Regions from separate parts of the Nocardioides koreensis genome, predicted to be linked through region 2. Evidence: predicted binding sites of a transcription regulator. Region 2 holds the regulator's gene; each other region holds the start of a gene.

Region 1 (6,414 bases), on a different contig from region 2:
GACGACCTTCTCCTCGGCCACCGCACGACGCGAGTGGCGGAGCACGGCGGCGCCGGTCTCGGTCTCGAGCAGGCCCGCCTCCTCCTCGGTGGCGACGTCGGCGGTGATCGAGTCCTCCGCCCAGGTGGGGCGCAGCCCGCGGGCGTCCAGCGCCTCGTACAGGCTGGTGGGCATCCCGGCCTGCAGGAAGCCCGGGATCAGGATCTCGTTGAGGTAGGCGTCCTCGATGCACATCGGGATGCCGTCGGCGCGGCGCAGCCGCCGCCAGTGGATGACGGCGTCACCCTCGGTGAGGTTCAGGGCGCGGGCCACCCCCGGCCCGGCCTGCTCGCGGCGGGCGAGCAGGGTCTGCGACTCCGCGAGCAGCCCGCGGCGCTGCATCTCCTCGGTGTACGAGGTCAGCCGGCTCGCGACCCGGCGGGGCCGCGCCACGAAGGTGCCCCGGCCTGGGATCCGCTCGAGCAGCCCCTCGACCACGAGCGCGTCCATCGCCTGCCGCACCGTCATCCGGGCCACGCCGAAGCGCTGCACCAGCTCACGCTCGGAGGGGGCCGGGGAGCCCGGCGCGGCGCCGGACACGAGCGAGCGGACGTACTCCCGCACCTGGACGTGCTTGAGCGCGCGGCCCTCGGTCACCAGCAACTCCTCCACGGGAGGCACTGTAAAGCGGCGACGGCGCCGCCGTCCCGGGTTCTTCTCAGACGGGGTGGCCAAATGTTTCCCCTCTCATTCGGTCGCGATGGCTCGCAGTACGTCGAGCCGGGCGGCGCGACGAGCAGGGAAGACGGCCGCGAGGACTCCGATGAGCAGCGCCAGCAGCAGGAAGACCACCAGCTGCGCGTACGGGACACTGATCGCCTCCAGACCCTGGTCCTTCAGCGCGTACATCAGCGCGACCCCGAAGCCGATGCCGAGCACGACCCCGAGCACCGCGCCGAGCACCGAGATCACGACCGACTCCAGCGTGATCATCCAGCGTAGCTGCCGTCGGCTCACCCCGATGGCGCGCAGCAGCCCCACCTCCCGGGTCCGCTCGATCACCGACAGCGCGAGCGTGTTGACGATGCCGAGCACCGCGATCACCAGGGCCAGCCCGAGCAGGGCGTAGATCATCTGCACCAGCTGGTCGATCGGGCCGCGCTGCTCCTCCGCGAACCCCGCCTCGTCCTTCACGGTCACGATCGGGAGCTGCTCCACCACCTGGTCCAGCCGCGCCTGCACCCCGGTGGCGCCGGGCTCGGTGAAGATGATCAGCGCGTTGTCGCGCTGCGGGATCCCGGCGTCGGCCAGCGTCTCCAGCGTGGTGAGGATCGGGAAGAACACCACGGGGTTGTCGTCGTAGATCCCGGCCACCCGCCACCGCTTGGTGCCGGTGGGCATCTTGAGGGTCACGGTGTCCCCGACCGAGAGCCCGTGGTCGGAGGCCCACGAGTCCTCGAGGAAGACGGTCCCGTCCCGCAGGTCGGAGGCCCGGCCCGCGGTCATCGAGAGGCCGAGCGCCGCGGTGTCCCCGGGGTCGGTGGCGGCGACGCCCTGGTCGCCGCCGTCGCGGCTGCCGAAGCCGTAGCGCTCGCGGACCACGTTCGCGACCCCGTCGACCCGCTCCATCCGGTGGGCGATGCCGGCGGGGAACGCGCCGCCGAAGACGTTGCTGACGATGTAGTCGCCCACGAAGTTCTCGGCCACCGACTTGTCGACCGAGGCCTTGGCGGAGTCGCCGACGATCGCCATCGTGCAGGCCAGGGTCAGCCCGATCATCAGCGCCGACGCGGTGGCCGTCGTACGCCGCGGGTTGCGCAGGGAGTTCTGGCCGGCGAGGTTGCCGATGCTGCCGAAGCCGCGGGCGTAGGACGCGCGGGCGCCCAGCAGGAACGGTCGGCTGATCACCGGGCTCGCCGAGGACACCCCGAGCAGCACGGCCAGCACCCCGCCGCCGACGAAGTACCCGGCGTGCGGGACGTCGGCGAACAGCCCCAGCGCCAGCGTGGTCAGCCCGGCGCCGATCAGCACGATCCCCAGCAGCAGCCGCCGGTGCATCGAGCCTTCGGGCAGCGCCACGTCGTCGCGCAGCGCCTGCACCGGCGCGATCCGTCCGGTCCGGCGCGCGGGCAGCCACGCCGCCGTCATCGTGACGACGACGCCCACGACGTACGCCGCGAGGACCGTGCGGGGCTGGAAGATCAGCGCCTGCCCGGACAGGTCGAGCCCGAAGCGCGCGAACAGGGCCCGGATGGCCATCGCCAGCACGTAGCCCAGGCCGAGCCCGGCGGTCGACCCGAGCACGCCGAGGACGAACGCCTCGAGCAGCACCGACGCGCTCACCTGGCGCTTGGAGGCGCCGAGGGCGCGCAGCAGCGCGAGCTCGCGGCTGCGCTGCGCGACCAGGATCGAGAAGGTGTTGACGATGAGGAACGCCCCGACCACCAGCGAGATCCCGGCGAAGATCAGCAGGAACGTGGTGAGGAACGAGACCGCCTGGAGCAGGTCGGTGGCGGACTCGTCGGCCGCGGTGTCGCCGGTGACGACCTCGTAGCCGGCGGGCAGGGCGGCGTCGACGCGGTCGCGCAGCTGCTCCTGCGAGACGCCGTCCGCGGCGGTCACCCACACGTCGTTGAAGACGTCCTTCCCGCCCAGGAAGAACCGCTGCGCGGTCGGGGTGTCGAACAGCGCGAGCGTGGCGCCGTTCAGCGACCCGCCCTCGGGGAAGCCCGCGATGCCGACCAGCTCGGGCATCAGGGTCAGCCGGGTGGCCGTGATCAGCCGGACCCGGTCGCCGATCTGGTAGCCGCCCCGGTCGGCGGTCTTCTCGTCGAGCACCACCTGGTCCTCGCCGTGCGGCGGGTGCCCGCTCAGGATCGCGAGGCCCTGCAGGTCGTGACCGGCCGGGGCGCCGGTCCAGTTGCCGCCCAGCGCCGGCGGCCCGAAGCCGCCCACGACCTTGTTGTCCGTGCCCACCACGAACGCGCCGACCGAGCTGACGTTGCCGTCCACCCGGGCCGCGCCCGGCACCGTCCGCAGCCGGTCGACGACCCCTGCGGGGATCGTCTTCGTGGACGGCTCGCCGGTGACGGTGGTGCCGCCGACGGGGCGTACGACGACGTCCCCCACCGTCGAGGCGAACAGCGCGGTGAAGCTGCGGTTCAGGGTGTCGGAGAAGACCAGCGAGCCGACCACGAACGCCACCCCCAGCACGATGGCGAAGGTGCTCATGATCAGGCGCACCTTGCGCCCGAGCAGGCTCTTGAGGGCCGCGCGGATCATGTCAGGCGCCCGGTCCGGCGGCCGACATCCGGGCCATGATCTCCAGCACCTGCTCGCGGTTCGGACGGCGGACCTCGTCGACCACCCGGCCGTCGGCGAGGAAGACGACCCGGTCGGTGTACGCCGCCGCGACCGGGTCGTGGGTGACCATCACGATGGTCTGCCCGAAGTCGTCGACACTGCGCCGCAGCAGCTCGAGCACCTCGGCGCCGGAGCGCGAGTCGAGGTTGCCGGTGGGCTCGTCGGCGAAGACGATCCGGGGCCGGGAGACCAGCGCGCGGGCGACCGCGACCCGCTGCTGCTGGCCGCCGGACAGCTCGCTGGGCTTGTGCCGCAACCGGTCACCCAGCCGCACGGTCGCGATCACGCTGTCGAACCAGCCCGGGTCGGGCCTGCGGCCGGCGATGGCCAGCGGCAGCAGGATGTTCTCCTCCGCGGTCAGCGTCGGGACGAGGTTGTAGGACTGGAAGACGAAGCCGATCTCGTCGCGGCGCAGCCGGGTGAGCGCCTTGTCCTTGAGGGTGGTGAGGTCCTGGTCCCCGATGAAGACCGACCCCGAGTCGCCGGTGTCGAGGGCGGCGCAGCAGTGCATCAGCGTCGACTTGCCCGAGCCGCTGGGGCCCATCACCGCGGTGAACTCGCCGGTGGCCAGGTCGAGCGAGACGTCGTCGAGGGCCGTGACCAGCGCGGCCCCGCTGCCGTAGGTCTTGGTCAGGTGCCGGACGCGCGCGGCCGGCAGTGCGGTGTGCGTTCCGTCGGTGAGGGCGGTCTGCGTCATGGCACCACGATCTCGCGGATCACCAAACGGCGACCACGGGTTTGCGGCCCTTGCGCCCCCGGCCTCTCCTCGACTCCTCCCCGACACCCGGGACCACGAGATCGAACACGTGTTCGACGTGGCGAGGTAGCATCGGGGCATGGACTTCCAGGGAACCCTCTTCGAGGCGCCCCCGTCGGGCGTGCGGTCCTTCGCCGGGCTCGAGCGGCGGGCCCTGAGCCGGGGCGCCTGGGTGGACGTGCAGCGGACCTGGCTGCCCGGCGCCGACGAGGTGTTCGCCGCGCTCGTGGCCGAGGTGCCGTGGCGGGCCGAGCGGCGCCAGATGTACGACCGGGAGGTCGACGTACCCCGCCTCCTGCACACGTACGGCGTGGGCGAGCCGCTGCCGCACCCGGTGCTGGAGGAGGCCCGCGACGCGCTGTCCGACCACTACCTGCCCGAGCTCGGGGAGCCGTTCGTGACCGCGGGCTGCTGCTACTACCGCGACGGCCGCGACAGCGTCGCCTGGCACGGCGACACCATCGGCCGCGGCCGCAGCCAGGACACCCTGGTCGCGATCGTCTCGGTCGGGGACCCGCGCCGGCTGGTGCTGCGCCCGCGGACCGGCGGCGAGTCGATCGCGATCGAGATGGGCCACGGCGACCTGGTCGTGATGGGCGGCTCCTGCCAGCGGACCTGGGAGCACGCCGTCCCCAAGGTCGCGCACGCCGGGCCCCGGATCTCTGTGCAGTTCCGGCCGCTCAACGTCTTCTGAACGCGTCCACGGCGACCGGGCCGCGGTGGCTGCCGAAGCCCCGCCCGGGGACCCGCTGGTCACTGCCCGCCCCTCGCCCTGCAAAGAGGACCTAGGGGGCCAACTCTCACTGAGGACAAGGGACGGGCCACTTCATCCGTACCCCGGACCCAGCCCGGCTGAGGGGTCGAAGGTCCCCAGTTCTCAGGTCTTCTGGTCGCGACCGTCCGGTTTCGAGACGGTCTGAGCCTCCCCGGCCCCGCTCCCGGTCCCGGTCATCGAACAATCTCCTGGAGCGCCCAGGAGTTCCCATCGGGGTCGGTGAAGAACGCGTACTTGACGCCCCCATGTCGTTGACCTCGGAGACCACGACGCCCCTGCCCGACAGGTGAGCACGGGCCTCCTCGACGTCGTCGACCACCAGGTGCAGGTTGAGCACGCGGGGCGCGTCGGGTTCACTGAACCCGACTCCGAGGGCGATCGAGCACGCCGAGCCGGGTGGGGTCAGCTGGACGACCCGCATCCCGTTGCCGGGCTCGACGTCGTGGTCGAGGTGGAATCCCAGCCGGTCGACGTAGAACTCCTTGCTCCGGTCCACATCGGTCGTGGGCAGCGGGACGAGCTCCAGGCGCATGTCCATGTCGTGACTCCTTCTGTGGCTCGGCGCGTATCGATGGCCAGGAGCATCGCACGTTCGCTCGTCACCTCGTCGGACGCCGGAGCCGCACCAAGCGTTCGGCCAGGGCGGCGATGTCCGCCGGCCCGGTGCCACAGCAGCCGCCGACGAGGCGGGCACCGGCGGCCATCCAGTCCTCGGCGAGACCGAGGTCGAGCGGGTCCCCGTAGGCCCACTGCTTGGTGTCGCTGTCCCAGCTGCCGCCACGGTTGGGGTAGGCCACGGCCGGCAACCCGGTCGCGGCCACCGCAGCGCGCACGGCGCCCAGCACGTCGGCCTGCTCGGAGCAGTTGACGCCCGCGGCGATGATCGACCGGCTGCCGGCGAGGACGGCGTACGCCTCCGGCAGCGGCTGGCCGGCGTTGGTGGTGGCGCCGCGCACGGAGTAGCTGAACCAGGCGGGGACACCGAGATCCTCCAGCAGCGGGACCAGGACCTCGGCCTCGTCGGAGTCGGGGACGGTCTCGACGGCGAGCAGGTCGGGGCCGGCCGCGGCGAGCAGCTCCAGGCGCGGGGCATGGAACTCCCGCAGCCGCGCCGCCGGGACGCCGTACCGGCCCCGGTACTCCGAGCCGTCGGCCAGGAACGCGCCGTACGGCCCGACGGAGGCGGCCACCAGCAGCCCCGGGTGCGTGTCCGCCAGCTCGTCGCGGACCTCGCGCGCGAGGGTCACGCTGGAGGTGATCAGGCGCCGCGCCTGCGCCGCGTCGTACCCGGCGGCGACCAGGCCCTCGACGCTGGCCTGGTAGCTCGCGGTCGTCACGACCCGGGCCCCCGCCCGGTAGTAGGCGCGGTGCGCCCGCGCGATCCGGTCCGGCTCCTCGCCCAGGAGCCGGGCCGTCCACAGCGCGCCGCCGAGATCGGCGCCCTGTTCCTCCAGGGCCGTGGAGAGCCCGCCGTCGAGGACGACGGGTCCGGCGAGGGAGGCGAAGTCGAGCACGATTACATCCTGCCCCCTCGCTGCGC
Region 2 (6,414 bases):
GCGTGCACATGTCAGGCCCCCACGGGGTGGTCGACGGACACGACCCGGCCGCTGCCGGCCGGGGCGGCGTACGAGGTGGTCCAGGTGATCGTGGCGTCCCGGTCGGCCCGGTCGCTGATGATGAACCAGTCCATCTGGGCCCGCTGCGGGGTCAGGTCGAGCACCGAGAAGCCGTGCGCGTCGAAGTCGAGGTACTTGATGTGCCGGTTGTTGGCCTTGATCGTCTCCTCGACCGCGGTGCTGGTCGCCCCGGTCGGGTCGCCGGTGATGTCCTTGAGGTTGTTGGAGGTGACCGAGGTGCACACGAACTCCACGCCCGCGGTCTCGTCCTCGCTCGGCCCCTGCCCGGTGTAGGTGGACGCGTCGTACGGCAGCTCGGCGGCCCAGCCGGAGTGGATGTCGCCGGTGATGAAGACGGTGTCCTTGACCTGGTGGTTGCGGATGAAGTCGAAGACCCGGCGCCGGTCGGCGGTGTAGCCGTCCCACTGGTCGACGTTGTACGGCGCGCCGTTCGCCGGCAGCAGTCCGGTCACGTCGTTGACCGGGTTGACCAGCTCGTCGGGCAGGTCGCCGAAGTTCACCGGCGCGATCATCACCGGGTTGCCGATCAGCTTCCACTGCACGCCGCGGTGCCGGCGCAGCGAGCCCTCGAGCCAGTCCAGCTGCTGCTCGCCGGTGATGGTGCGGGTCGGGTCGCTGACCTCGCCGTCGGGCCACGGGGCCGGCGGCGCGGGGGAGTCGACCTGCTTGCTGCGGTGGGTGCGCAGGTCGAGCATGCTGAGCTCGGCCAGGGTGCCGAAGCGGAGCCGGCGGAAGAGCCGGCTGCCGTCCCCGATCCGGACGCTGCCGTCGAGCCGCGCGGGCATCCACTCGTCGTACGCCCGGTGCGCGCGGGCGCGGCGCGCCTTGAAGCTGCCCTCACCGCCGTCGCCGTGGCCCGGGGTGTGGTTCTCGGCGCCGTGCTTCCAGGTGTCGTTGGCGACCTCGTGGTCGTCCCAGGTGACGATCCACGGGTACTTCGCGTGGGCGTCCTGCAGGTCCGGGTCGGTCTTGTACTGCGCGTGCCGCTGCCGGTAGTCCGCCAGCGAGACCATCTCGTGGGCGGGCTGGTGCTTGCGGATGTCCTCGTTGTCCGGGCCGTAGCCGTACTGGCCGGGGCCGTACTCGTATAGGTAGTCGCCCAGGTGCACCACCGCGTGCAGGTCGTCACGCGCGGCCAGCCCGCGGTAGGCGCTGAACCAGCCGGCCTGGAGGTTGGCGCAGGAGACCACGCCGAAACGCAGGTGGTCCGGGGTGGCGTCGGCGGCGGGCGCGGTGCGGGTGCGCCCGGCCCGGCTGGTGTGGCCGTCCCAGCGGAACCGGTAGTGGTACCAGCGCGCCGGGTCCAGCCCGGTCACGTCCACCTTGACGGTGTGGTCGCGCTCCGGGCCGGTCGCGAAGCTGCCGCGGCGCACCACGTGCCGGAAGCGCTCGTCGGTGGCCACCTCCCAGTGCACCCGGACCCGGGGCCCGTGGCCCGAGCCCGGGGTGCTCGCCGCGGTCGGCGTGACGCGGGTCCAGATCACGACGGCCCGGGGCAGCGGGTCGCCGGACGCGACACCGTGCCGGAAGGCCCGGTGGCCGGCGGCACGCTGCGAGGCGGTCGCGTCGGCGGTGCCGGCCACGGTCACCAGGACACCTCCGGCGGCGCCGGTGGCCAGGACGGTACGCCGGGGCAGCGCGCGGTTCAGGGCGGGGCGAGGTGTGGTCACGGACCGATCAACGGAGCTGATCGGTCAGAGGTGACGCGGCCGGGGTGTGAGCACCGTCCCGTCACCCGCGCGTCACCGGAGGGACACCCGCCGGTGGGCTGACGCGGCGGCGGACTACTTGGCGTGCGCGGCTGCGCTGGGCGCGCCGGGACCGGCGGACACAAGCTCCGGGGCGTCCGACGCGGTGTCGCCGTTGGTGCGACCCGGGGCGTCCTTGGGCGACGGCAGGGTCTCGGCGGCCAGGAACCCGGCCACGACCACGAGCCAGCCGACGATGACGTCGATGACCCAGTGGTTGCCGGTGCCGACGATCACGATCGCGGTGCCGGCCGCGTAGGCCCAGCCGAGGCCCTTGAGCCAGTGCCAGCGGGCGTGCCGCTGCAGCGAGATCGCGACCCAGAGCGCCCAGCCCGCGTGCAGGGAGGGGAACGCGGCGAGCTCGTTGGTCAGCCCGCCCAGGCCGCGCGGCGCGGAGGCGTCCGTGCCCCACCAGCCGTCGGCGGCGTGCAGGCTCAGCACGTCGGCGTACCCCTGGATGAACCGCGGCGGCGCGGTGGGCATCAGCAGGTAGGCGACCAGGCCGAGGATGGTGGCGATGGCGAGCGCCCGGCGGGCGGGCACGTAGCAGTGCCGGCCGAGGCGGTAGAGCCACAGGAGCACCGCGCCGGTGACGATGTAGTGGAGCGTGGCGTACCAGTAGCTGCCGACCAGCCCGATCGCGTCGTTGTCGATGAAGAGCTTGTTGAGCGACAGCTCCCAGTGGATGCCGAGGTGCCGCTCGATGTGGAGCAGGTCGTTCGCGCGGGCCAGGGCCGGCCCCATGTTGGCGTCGGCGAAGAGCCGGGAGAGGCTGTAGGCGACCCACAGGGAGAGCACCAGCACCAGCTCGAGCACGCCACGGAAGACCCTCGGGTATCGGTTACGGATCCCCGGGATCACGGGCAGGCTCGGCATCGTCACAGGCGTACTTTCGGGCTCACTGATCGTCAGACAGAGCCAAGTATTACCCGGAAGTATTCCGATGACAGGGGATTAAGGCCCCTTGTCACGCGCGGCGTCACATGCGGCGCAGGACCGCAGTGACCTTCCCGAGGATGGTCGCGTGGGTGCCGTCGATGGGCTCGTAGGCGTCGTTGTGGGGGAGCAGCCACACCTGGCCGTCCTTGCGCTGGAACGTCTTGACGGTGGCCTCGCCGTCGATCATGGCGGCCACGATCTCGCCGTTCTCGGCGGTCTGCTCCTGGCGGATCACGACGTAGTCGCCGTTGCAGATGGCGGCGTCGATCATCGAGTCCCCGGAGACCTCGAGCAGGAAGAGCTGGCCGTCGCCGACGAGCTGCTTGGGCAGCGGGAAGACGTCCTCGATCCGCTCCTCGGCGAGGATCGGGCCACCGGCGGCGATCCGCCCGACGACGGGGACGTACTGCGCGGCGGGCACGGCGTCGCCGATCCCGGTCTCGTCGTACGACGACTCGTCGGCCGCCGAGATCGAGCGGCGGGCCGCCAGCACCTCGGGCAGGAACACCTCGATCGCGCGCGGCCGGTTGGGGTCGCGCTTGATGAACCCCTTCTCCTCGAGCACCTTCAGCTGGTGCGCGACGCTGGAGGAGCTGGTCAGGCCGACCGACTCGCCGATCTCGCGCATGCTCGGCGGGTAGCCGCGCCGCTCGATCGAGCCCTTGATCGTGGTCAGCACGCGCTGCTGGCGCGGGGTCAGGCCGGTGGCGTCCGGGGGGCCGTCGGGCAGCTGGGCAACCTTGTGGGCGTCGGTCTTCTTCGTGGCCATGCGGCTGCCTCCGGGTTCGCGGCGTACGGCCCGGGCGTCCCGGGCTGGTGCCACCAACCGTAGCCAAACCGGACCGGTGATTCAAACATCTGTTCGAACTGCGTGTCGCACTGGTCAACCGGTGGTCGAGCCTGTCGAGACCACGCCCGGTCTGGTTGACTCCCGTCATGTCGACGAACCCCGCCCCCAGCTCCGAGCCCATCAGCTGTGTCGTCACCGGCGGCGCCCGCGGCATCGGTCGCGGCATCGCCGAGCGGATGGTCGCCCGGGGGTACCAGGTCGTGCTGACCGACGTGGACGGCGAGGGCGCGAGGCGGACCGCCGACGAGATCGGCGCCGCCGAGGGGCTGGCGCACGACGTCCGTGACCCGGGCTCCCACGCGGAGGCCGCCGCGACGGCCGGGCGGCACGGCGTGCTCACTGCGTGGTTCAACAACGCCGGCGTCGGCGACGACGGCACCCTGGCGGAGCTGTCCGAGGAGGCCGTGCGGCGCCTGGTCGACGTCAACCTGATGGGCACGATGTGGGGGATGCGCGCGGCGATCGCGGCCTTCGAGGCCTCCGGGCGCGACGGCGACATCGTCAACACGGCGTCGCTGGCCGGGCTGGGGCCGGTGCCCGGCTACAGCGTGTACGCCGCGACCAAGGCCGCCATCGTGTCGATCTCGATGTCCGGTGACGTCGAGACCCGCAAGGGGATCCGGGTGCGCGCGCTCTGCCCGGACGGGGTGAGGACCGCGATGCTCGACCAGCAGACACCCGGCGGGATGGGGAGCGCGCTGGTCCACTCCGGCGGCCGGATCCTCACCGTGGACGAGGTGGCCGAGGAGGCGGTGGGCCTGCTGGGCAGCCGCCGCGTGGTGCGCTCGGTGCCGGGCTGGCGCGGTGGCGTGGTCCGGGTCTCCGCGATGGCGCCGTCGGTGGCCGCCCGCGGGCTGGGCCTCTTCGTGGCGCAGGGGCGTCGCGCGATCAGCCGCAACGCCTGATCCGCGTCGGGGGCCGCTCGAACGTGTTCGAACAAATGTTCGTCCAGGGCCTTGTGCTGTTCGAACACCTGCTCTAACCTCGTACACATGTTCGATCGAACGTCTGATCGAGCCGATCGTGACCAGGGTGGTCCAGACATCCCGCAGGGGACTGTCGGTGGCCGCCGTTAGACATCGGTTCGACAGCAGATCGAGCTAACGACCCGAGGCTGACCGCCGCTTCCCCAGGAGGTCCCGATGAGCACGATGACCGCGAGCACCACGTTCCGTCCCACGCTGGCCCCGGCGAGCGCCGGCCAGCTCCGGCTGACCCGCCGCGGCCGGCTCGTCGTCCTGGCGCTGGCGATGCTCGTCGCCCTCGGACTGGGGCTGGCCCTGGCCGCCGGCTCGGTCGCCACCGAGGAGCCCGGCACCCCCGAGCCGACCCGCGTCGTGATGGTCGGTGCGGGTGACACGCTCTGGGGCATCGCCGCCGACATCGCCGACGACGGCGGCGTCCGCACCATGATCGACCGCATCGAGCGGCTCAACGCCCTCGACTCCGGGATGGTCGTCGCCGGCCAGCGGCTGCGCGTGCCCGTCGAGTGACCCAGGCCCCCTGGGGCAGCACCAACACAGACTCCCGCCGGTCGACTCGACCCCGACCGGCGGGCCGGGGAAGACGTGGGGCGGGGCCAGGTGGCCCCGCCCCACTTCGTTTGCCATCCTCACGCCATGCCCACGTCGTACGCCGCCTGCCGCGCGCGGCCGACGTCACGCTGACCTTCCACGCCGAGCGCCGCGCCCTGGCGCGTCGGCTGCCGGAGGTCTTCGCCCGCACCGTGATCGACGGCATGGTCTGGGTCTGCTGGCCCAAGAAGGCCGCCCAGCGCTCCGCCCGCAACCCGGACGGTCCGGTCTCGGACCTCGACGAGAACCTCGTGCGCGGGCTCGGCCTCGGGCTGGGCTTCGTCGACGTCAAGGTGGCAGCGGTGGACGAGGTGTGGTCCGGGCTGAAGTTCGTGCGCCGGGCCGCCGACCGGCAGCGCTGAGTCCTGCTGGACTGGACCAGTCAGCGAGAAGCGCGTCGGCCACCGGCTGGCCGCACGGGCGCCGGCGGCGGCGTGGGGGAGGACGCGTGGGTGGCGATGGGGTCGGCGGTCCGCGGCTCCGGGACCACGGGACGGGTCCGGCGGGTCCTGGGGTGCGCGGGGTCCTCGGTGATCCCGAGCCGGCGCAGCAGCCGGCTGACCAGCATCAGCCCGACAAACAGGCAGGCGACGGCGCCGACCGAAGCCAGGACCAGGAAGAACCACGCCTGAGAGTCGCCGCTACGCGCCGTGGCGCCGAAGTCGATCGCGGCGTAGACGAGGTAGCCCCAGGCGACCACGGCCAGCGTCACCCCGGCCGCGGGGGCGAGCAGGGACCGCTGCAACGACGGCGCCTTCTTGGCTGCGCGTCTCGACCCTGCCCTCTTTCCCGACCCCACCAGCCCATTGTGTCCGATGAACGGCCGGCGTGTGCCCGGACCCGAGGGCTATTTCCCGTAGATCTCACCGGGAATCTCTCGCGACGCCTGTCGACGGCCTGCCCTAGGCTGTCCCTCGTGGTGGATGGTGCCGGCACTCCTCCGGAGGTGCTCACAGCCGAAGCCCCACGCGAGCCGCTCGGGCACCTGTCGCGTCTGGGCTTCGCTTTGCGCAGCGCGCCCGACGTCGATCACATCGCGCGGTACCTCCTCGACGACCTGGTCGAGCTGCCCGAGGTGGCCCGGGTCGGGATGGCGCTCACCGAGGGCGGCGGCCGGCGGCTGCGGTTCATCGCCAGCGAGCGGCTCCGCCCCGACGGGCTGGAGTGGTGCCACATCGACAGCTATGACGACGTGCCGCTGACCGCCGTGGTCCGCACCGGT
Region 3 (6,414 bases), 120 kb from region 2:
GTTCGGCAGCACGGAGACCGCCGAGATCAAGCGGATGTACGTCGTCCCGCGGTGGCGCGGCGCGGGCCTCGCCCGGCGGATGCTGGCCCACCTCGAGGCGAGCGCCGCTGCCGCCGGTGCGCGGGCCCTGGTGCTGGAGACCGGGCTGCGCCAGCCCGAGGCGATCACCCTCTACGAGTCCTCCGGGTACACGCCGGTCCCGGGTTTCGGCTACTACCGGGACGCGCCGCTGTCGCGGTGCTTCGGGAAGCGGGTCTGACCCCTGCGGGTCGCTAGCGGCAGGACCGGGCCTGGTGGCTCGGGCCGTGGCCGCTCGCGCAGCCCGTCCCGGCGGACGTGCTGCCGCCGGCGACGGCGTGCGCCAGCTGCGCGGGGGAGATCCCGCCGGTGATCCCGAGCAGGGCGCCGATCAGGACCAGCCGCGGGACGATCGCGCAGGCGAGGTGGCGGAGGAGGTGCCGGGGGACGGCGGACAGGCACTCCTGGGGCCGGTCTTCCTCGGTCTCGACTGCCTGGTGCTGCACGGGTCTCCTCGTGTTCGCTTCCCCGGGGACCCGCGGGAGTCTAGGAAAAATGCATGCACCCGCGTCAAGCGCATCCCCCATTGTGGGGATCAGGTGACCATTTCGGGCTCCTCGTCACGCTCCTGCCGCGTGGCCACCAGGCTCGTGGTCACGGTGACGGCGAGGATGCCGACGACCACCCCGAGCGACGCCAGGGTGGGGATCTCGGGCACCGCCGTCCACTGCAGGTGCCCCCAGTGCAGCGCCAGCTTGGCGCCGATGAAGCCCAGGATCGCGGCGAGGCCGTAGCCGAGGTGCACCAGGCGGCTCAGGGCGCTCTCGAGGACGAAGTAGAGCGCCCGCAGGCCGAGCAGGGCGAAGGCGTTGGTGGCGAAGACCAGATAGGGGTCCCCGGTGATGCCGTAGACCGCCGGCACCGAGTCGATCGCGAAGACGATGTCGGTGGCCAGCACCGCGAGGACGACCAACGCGAACGGGGTCAGCGCCCGGGCCCCGGCGCGACGCACGGTGAGCCGTGGGCCGTCGTACTCCTCGGTGACGGGGAACAGCCGACGGGCCGCCCGCACCACGCGCATCCGGGAGATGTCGACCTCCTGGCCGTGGCCGCTGAGCGTGTCGCGCAGGATCTTCACGCCGGTGACCAGCAGCACCAGCCCGAAGACGAGGAAGACCCAGTCGAACGCCGCGAGCGCGGCGGCGCCGAGGGCGATGAAGAGGCCGCGCAGCACGAGCGCGCCGATGATGCCGTAGAGCAGCACCCGCTGTCGCAGAGCCGGCGGTACGGCGAACGCACCGAGCAGCAGCATGAACACGAAGAGGTTGTCGACGCTCAGCGACTTCTCGACGAGGTAGCCGGTGAGGTACTCCACGCCGCGGTCGGTGCCGTGCTGCCACCAGACCCAGCCACCGAACGCGAGCGGCAGCGCGACGTAGAACGCGGACCACGCCAGCGCCTCGCGCAGGGAGACCTCGTGGGGTCGGCGGGTGAGCAGGAAGTCCACGGCCAGGAGGACCAGGACGAGGCCGATCGTGACGGCCCACAGGGTCGGGGTGCCGATCGTGGCAGTGGCAGCGGCGATGAGAGGCACGGGGTCTCCTCGGACGACAGATGGTGTCCGAGGTCTTCCTCGACCGGCTCCTGGAGCTGCCGGTGCCCGCCCGGGACGGCCACGGGGCCGTCGTACTGACCGGAAGGTGCTTGGGTGAGGTACTCCCCTCGAGCCCCCAGTGTACTGACCCTCTTCAAGAGCTGGTTCCGTGACGGCAACCGCCCCGGCTCAGCTGACGACGAGGTACCGCTCGTCGTCGATCTCCCGGCCCCAGTAGACGGGTTCCGGCAGCAGCGTCAGCTCGGCCTCCCGGCCGGCCCCCTCGACCAGCGCGACGGTCTCGGCCGCGGACAGCCCGGCGCCGTTGAACCACCGGCCCTCGACCAGCAGCAGGCGGCCGCCCGGCACCAGCAGGTCGATCCAGCGGCGCAGGGTCGCCGCCGGGTCGGGCATCGCCCACAGGACATGGCGGCACAGCACCACGTCGTACGACGCCGGGTCGAGCGGCGGCGCCGAGGCGTCGCCCTCGGTGAACCGCACGGCGGTGTCACCGGCAGCCTTCTCCTGCGCCAGCCGCACCATCTCGGGGGAGATGTCGACCCCGTCCACCGTGTAGCCGTGCCCGGCGAGCAGCAGCGCCAGCGTGCCGGTGCCGCTGCCCAGGTCAGCGACCCGGGCGGGCGCCGGCGGCAGGGCGTCGAGCAGCAGCTCGCGCCATGCCGCGCGGACCGTGTCGTCCCGAAGGCCGTGGTCGGCCGCTTCGTCGAAGCTTGCGGCTTCAGCATCCCAGAGGTCGCGGGTCTGCTGCAGGTCGTCCCGTGAGGTCATGCGCGCAGCATAGGAGTCGGTGTCGACATATTGCCGGCGGTGGCCGGATTCTTCCGGCGGGGCCGGATTCTTCCGGCGGGGGCGGATTCTTCCGGCGGGGGCCGGGCTCTCTTTCGGCGGGGTCTCGGGGTCTCATCGGTGGGGTCGGCTGCGCGGGCAGGGCGCCGTCGCTTGCTTCGCCGTTGGCGCCGCAGCGTCGTCTGCTTGGGGTTGCGCGCCGTGGCGGCGCCCCCCGGCTCGCTTTTACGCTCCTTGCACCCTGCCCGCGCTGCCGACCCCACGGTGCGGCAGCCTCGCCCTCGCCGCTTCTGGCTGGGTGGGGGGTGGTCGGTTGCGTCGCTGACTGCGTTCACTCGCGTCTTGGTCGGCTTCTGATCCACTCGGGTGGTGGGTGCCCACGCTTGGGTGGGGGCAGGAACTCGGGTCGGCCGTCGTGGGGGTTGAGGCGGACCTGCCAGGGGGTGTGGTGGATGACCCGGTGGTGCTGGCCACAGAGCAGGACGAGGTTCTCGAGCTTGGTCTCGCCGCCGTCGACCCAGTGGAGGATGTGGTGGGCGTGGCACATGAGCGGGGGCCGGGTGCAGCCGGGGAAGGTGCAGTGCCGGTCCCGGCAGACCACGGCCCGCCAGATCGCTGGGGTGACCAGCCGGCTGGTGCGGCCGACGTCGAGGACCTCGCCCTTGCCGCCGAGGGCGACGGGGATGATGTCGGCGTCGCAGGCCAGCCGCCGGATCACCGAGGGCGCCAGCTCGAGCCCGTCATCCGTGACGGCGGGGGTGCCGAGGGTGGCCCAGTCGATCTTCTGGCGCAGCACCTCCAGCGACGTGGTGACGGTGACCCGGGGTCTTGCGCCGTGGCAGTCCGGGGGCAGGTCGGTGTCCAGGGCGTGCTGGGCGGTCGCCACCAGGGCGTCCCACATGCGGGCGCCGTGGTCGCGGGGGTCGACGTTCTCCTCGCAGGTCTCGGGGTCGACGGCGGGTTCGGGCTTGGTGAGCGGCAGGAAGGCGGCCTTGAGGATGGCGGCGTCCTCGACGGTGCCGCGGCCCCGGAGCCGGACGCCGCCGGCGCCGTCCTCGGTGATGGACAGGTGCCGGTGCAGGTGCGCGGCCCGGTCCTCGCGGTCCAGGGCCTTCTCGGCGTCGCGTTCGGCCTTGTCGGGGTCGACCACCAGCACCAGGCGCTTGGCGGCATGGTGCAGCTCGGTGGCGGTCAGCCGGGACGCCGCCTCCAGCAGCAGCTCCTCGCCCTCCGCCCGGACCGCGGGGTCGAGGGGGAGCTTCTCGATCGCGGCCACGATGATCGCGGCCTGCTCCGGGGAGACCCGTCCGGCCAGCAGCGCGGCGTGGGTGGCGGTCCGCTCCGTCACCAGGAGCGGGGCCTGCTCGACGGTGCGGTGCCCCTGCCCCCGTTTCATCCCGGCCAGGTGGGTGAACCAGCCGGCGGTCGAGGACCAGGCCAGCTCCTGCTTCGGGATCTTCCGGGCCTCGATCTCGGCCAGCATCGAGGCCTCCAGGCCGGCCAGGTGCGCGCGGAGCGTCTCGGCCTCGGCGACCGCCTCGACCAGCTCCTCCGACGTCTTGGCCGCCCACAGCGCCTCGTCCAGGCAGGCCAGCCGACCGTTCACGTCCGCGACCACCCCCGCGGGGGTGGTGGGGAGATCGGTGGGCTGCTCCATGTCCTGACTCAACCAGAGCCCACCGACAGTCCCGGGCTCCTGACCTGTGCATATCTCATCTGATGAGACGCTATCCGAAGAAACTTTCGAGAAACTTTTCGAGCCGAAGGGGACCGACCGCCGACCGCGAGCCGGAAACCGGCCGCGACCCCGAGCGGACCCCCGCCGTAGCCAGCCAAGACCGCAACCAGAGCGAACCCGCAAGCCGAGTGGCGGTGGTGCGCCGGCGCAGGCTGCGCATTCGTCTGACACGGCTCGAAGACCGACCTACCCTCGTCCGGTGTCTCGGATCCGAACCACCCCAGCCCTCGCCCTGCTCATCCTTCTAGCCCTGGTCTCAGCGCCCGCGTCGGCCACGCCGCTCGAGGACTACGCGTCGTACCAGCCGCAGACGAAGTGCTCGCCGCGGGCCAAGCCCGGGACGACGTACCTCGGGAAGCGGCTGGTGAAGCGCTTCGGGGGTGGGTTCGGGCCGATCTCGCGCTCGTGCGACAGCGGCGGCACCTCCGAGCACAAGGAGGGTCGGGCGTTCGACTGGTTCCTCGACGCGTCCAAGAAGTCCGACCGCAAGCGGGCGCACGCCTTCATGGACTGGGTCTTCGAGACCGACCGCCGTGGCAACACCGACGCCCGGGCGCGCCGGATGGGGATCATGTACGTGATCTGGAACGACCACATGTACCCGGCTTGGAGCGGGTTCGAGAAGGAGTCCTACCTCAGCTCGGGGTGCAAGAGCCGCAAGAAGTGCAGCACGACGCTGCGCCACCGCGACCACCTGCACGTCTCGCTGACCCGCAAGGGCGGCAAGGGCCGCACCAGCTGGTACGACGGGCGGCTGCCTCAGGGCTGACCGGCCTGCCGCGCGGGCTTCATGGGAGTGCCGAGCGCCGGTTCGCGCGTTCCGATGGTGCCGAGCGCTCCCATGAAGTCGTCAGGGAGCGTCAGTCCTTCGCCCAGTCGGCGTTCCAGCCGTCGACCTCGTCGGCCTTGCGGGACGACGGGCCCGTGTAGACCGCCGAGGGGCGGATCAGCCGGCCGGTGCGCTTCTGCTCGAGGATGTGCGCCGACCAGCCGCCGGTGCGGGCGCAGGTGAACATCGAGGTGAACATGTTGGCCGGCACCTCGGCGAAGTCGAGGACGATCGCGGCCCAGAACTCGACGTTGGTCTCCAGAACGCGGTCCGGGCGGCGCTCGCGGAGCTCGGCCAGCGCGGCCTTCTCCAGCGACTCGGCGACCTCGTAGCGCGGGGCGTTCAGCTCGCGCGCCGTACGCCGCAGCACTCGCGCGCGCGGGTCCTCGGCCCGGTAGACACGGTGCCCGAAGCCCATCAGGCGCTCGCCGGAGTCGAGCAGGCCCTTGACGTAGGAGCGGGCGTCGCCGGTCTTCTCGACCTCCTCGATCATCCCGAGCACCCGCGAAGGCGCGCCGCCGTGGAGGGGGCCGCTCATCGCGCCGATGGCGCCGGAGAAGGCCGCAGCGACGTCGGCGCCGGTGCTGGTGATCACGCGGGCGGTGAACGTCGAGGCGTTCATGCCGTGCTCCGCGGCCGAGGACCAGTAGGCATCGATCGCCTTGACGTGCTTGGGGTCGGCCTCGCCCTTCCACCGGATCAGGAACTTCTCGGCGAGGGTCTTGCCCGTGTCGACCTCGGACTGGGGGACCACCGGCATGTGCAGCCCGCGCGCGGACTGCGCGGCGTACGAGAGAACCATGACCGCGACCCGGCCGAGGTCGGCCCGGGCCTGCTCGTCGGAGATGTCGTAGGTCTGGCCGAAGCCGAAGGCCGGGGCGAGCATCGCGACCGCGGCCTGGACGTCGACGCGCACGTCGCCGGTGTGGACCGGCAGGTTGTACGGCTCGGCGGGCGCGAGCCCCGGGGTGTAGCTGCCATCGATCAGCAGGCCCCAGATGTTCTCGAAGGGCACCCGCCCGACAATCTCCTCGATGTCCACGCCGCGGTAGCGCAGCGCGGAGCCTTCCTTGTCGGGCTCGGCGATCTCGGTCTCGAACGCAACGACACCTTCGAGTCCGTGGTGTACCTCGGTCATGCGCTCGCGGCTCCTCTGCTCGGTGGGCGCCCGGTCGGGCGTGCCGGACGCATTCTGCACCCCTGTCCGGATCGTCGCACCTGCCCCCTCGCAACGCCTAGGGTCGAGGGCATGGCGACTGTGGACGGAACCGGACGGATCGACCTGCCCTCCCTGCGAGCGGAGTACACCCGCGCCGGGCTGACCGAGGCCGACCTCGAGCCGGACCCCTTCGCGATGTTCGACCGGTGGATGCACGAGGCGATCGCCGCCGACCTGTACGAGGCGAACGCGATGGTGGTGGCGACGGT

The links. Region 2 encodes LexA, which represses DNA repair genes until DNA is damaged. Its sites were predicted from a motif close to TCGAACANNTGTTCGA; they were not measured.
Region 1: the regulator LexA is predicted to act here: its motif matches at 4,141-4,156, upstream of ABD268_RS01815 (alpha-ketoglutarate-dependent dioxygenase AlkB).
Region 3: the regulator LexA is predicted to act here: its motif matches at 4,151-4,166, upstream of ABD268_RS11245 (HNH endonuclease signature motif containing protein).

What each region holds. Positions count from the first base shown of each region.
Region 1 is NZ_BAAAQR010000001.1:382,740-389,153, forward strand. It holds gene ABD268_RS01800 (GntR family transcriptional regulator) at 1-651, opposite strand, end outside; gene ABD268_RS01805 (ABC transporter permease) at 727-3,261, opposite strand; gene ABD268_RS01810 (ABC transporter ATP-binding protein) at 3,263-4,039, opposite strand; gene ABD268_RS01815 (alpha-ketoglutarate-dependent dioxygenase AlkB) at 4,179-4,793, shown strand; gene ABD268_RS01820 (VOC family protein) at 4,900-5,412, opposite strand; gene mmuM (homocysteine S-methyltransferase) at 5,474-6,388, opposite strand.
Region 2 is NZ_BAAAQR010000006.1:175,049-181,462, forward strand. It holds gene ABD268_RS11855 (alkaline phosphatase family protein) at 1-10, opposite strand, end outside; gene ABD268_RS11860 (alkaline phosphatase D family protein) at 12-1,751, opposite strand; gene ABD268_RS11865 (phosphatase PAP2 family protein) at 1,866-2,705, opposite strand; gene lexA (transcriptional repressor LexA) at 2,809-3,537, opposite strand; gene ABD268_RS11875 (SDR family NAD(P)-dependent oxidoreductase) at 3,705-4,523, shown strand; gene ABD268_RS11880 (LysM peptidoglycan-binding domain-containing protein) at 4,761-5,111, shown strand; gene ABD268_RS11885 (hypothetical protein) at 5,222-5,554, shown strand; gene ABD268_RS11890 (hypothetical protein) at 5,575-5,937, opposite strand; gene ABD268_RS11895 (ATP-binding protein) at 6,139-6,414, shown strand, end outside.
Region 3 is NZ_BAAAQR010000006.1:51,136-57,549, forward strand. It holds gene ABD268_RS11225 (GNAT family N-acetyltransferase) at 1-259, shown strand, start outside; gene ABD268_RS11230 (hypothetical protein) at 273-524, opposite strand; gene ABD268_RS11235 (TerC/Alx family metal homeostasis membrane protein) at 614-1,612, opposite strand; gene ABD268_RS11240 (class I SAM-dependent methyltransferase) at 1,802-2,401, opposite strand; gene ABD268_RS11245 (HNH endonuclease signature motif containing protein) at 2,751-4,076, opposite strand; gene ABD268_RS11250 (VldE C-terminal domain-containing protein) at 4,357-4,926, shown strand; gene ABD268_RS11255 (citrate synthase 2) at 5,018-6,124, opposite strand; gene pdxH (pyridoxamine 5'-phosphate oxidase) at 6,236-6,414, shown strand, end outside.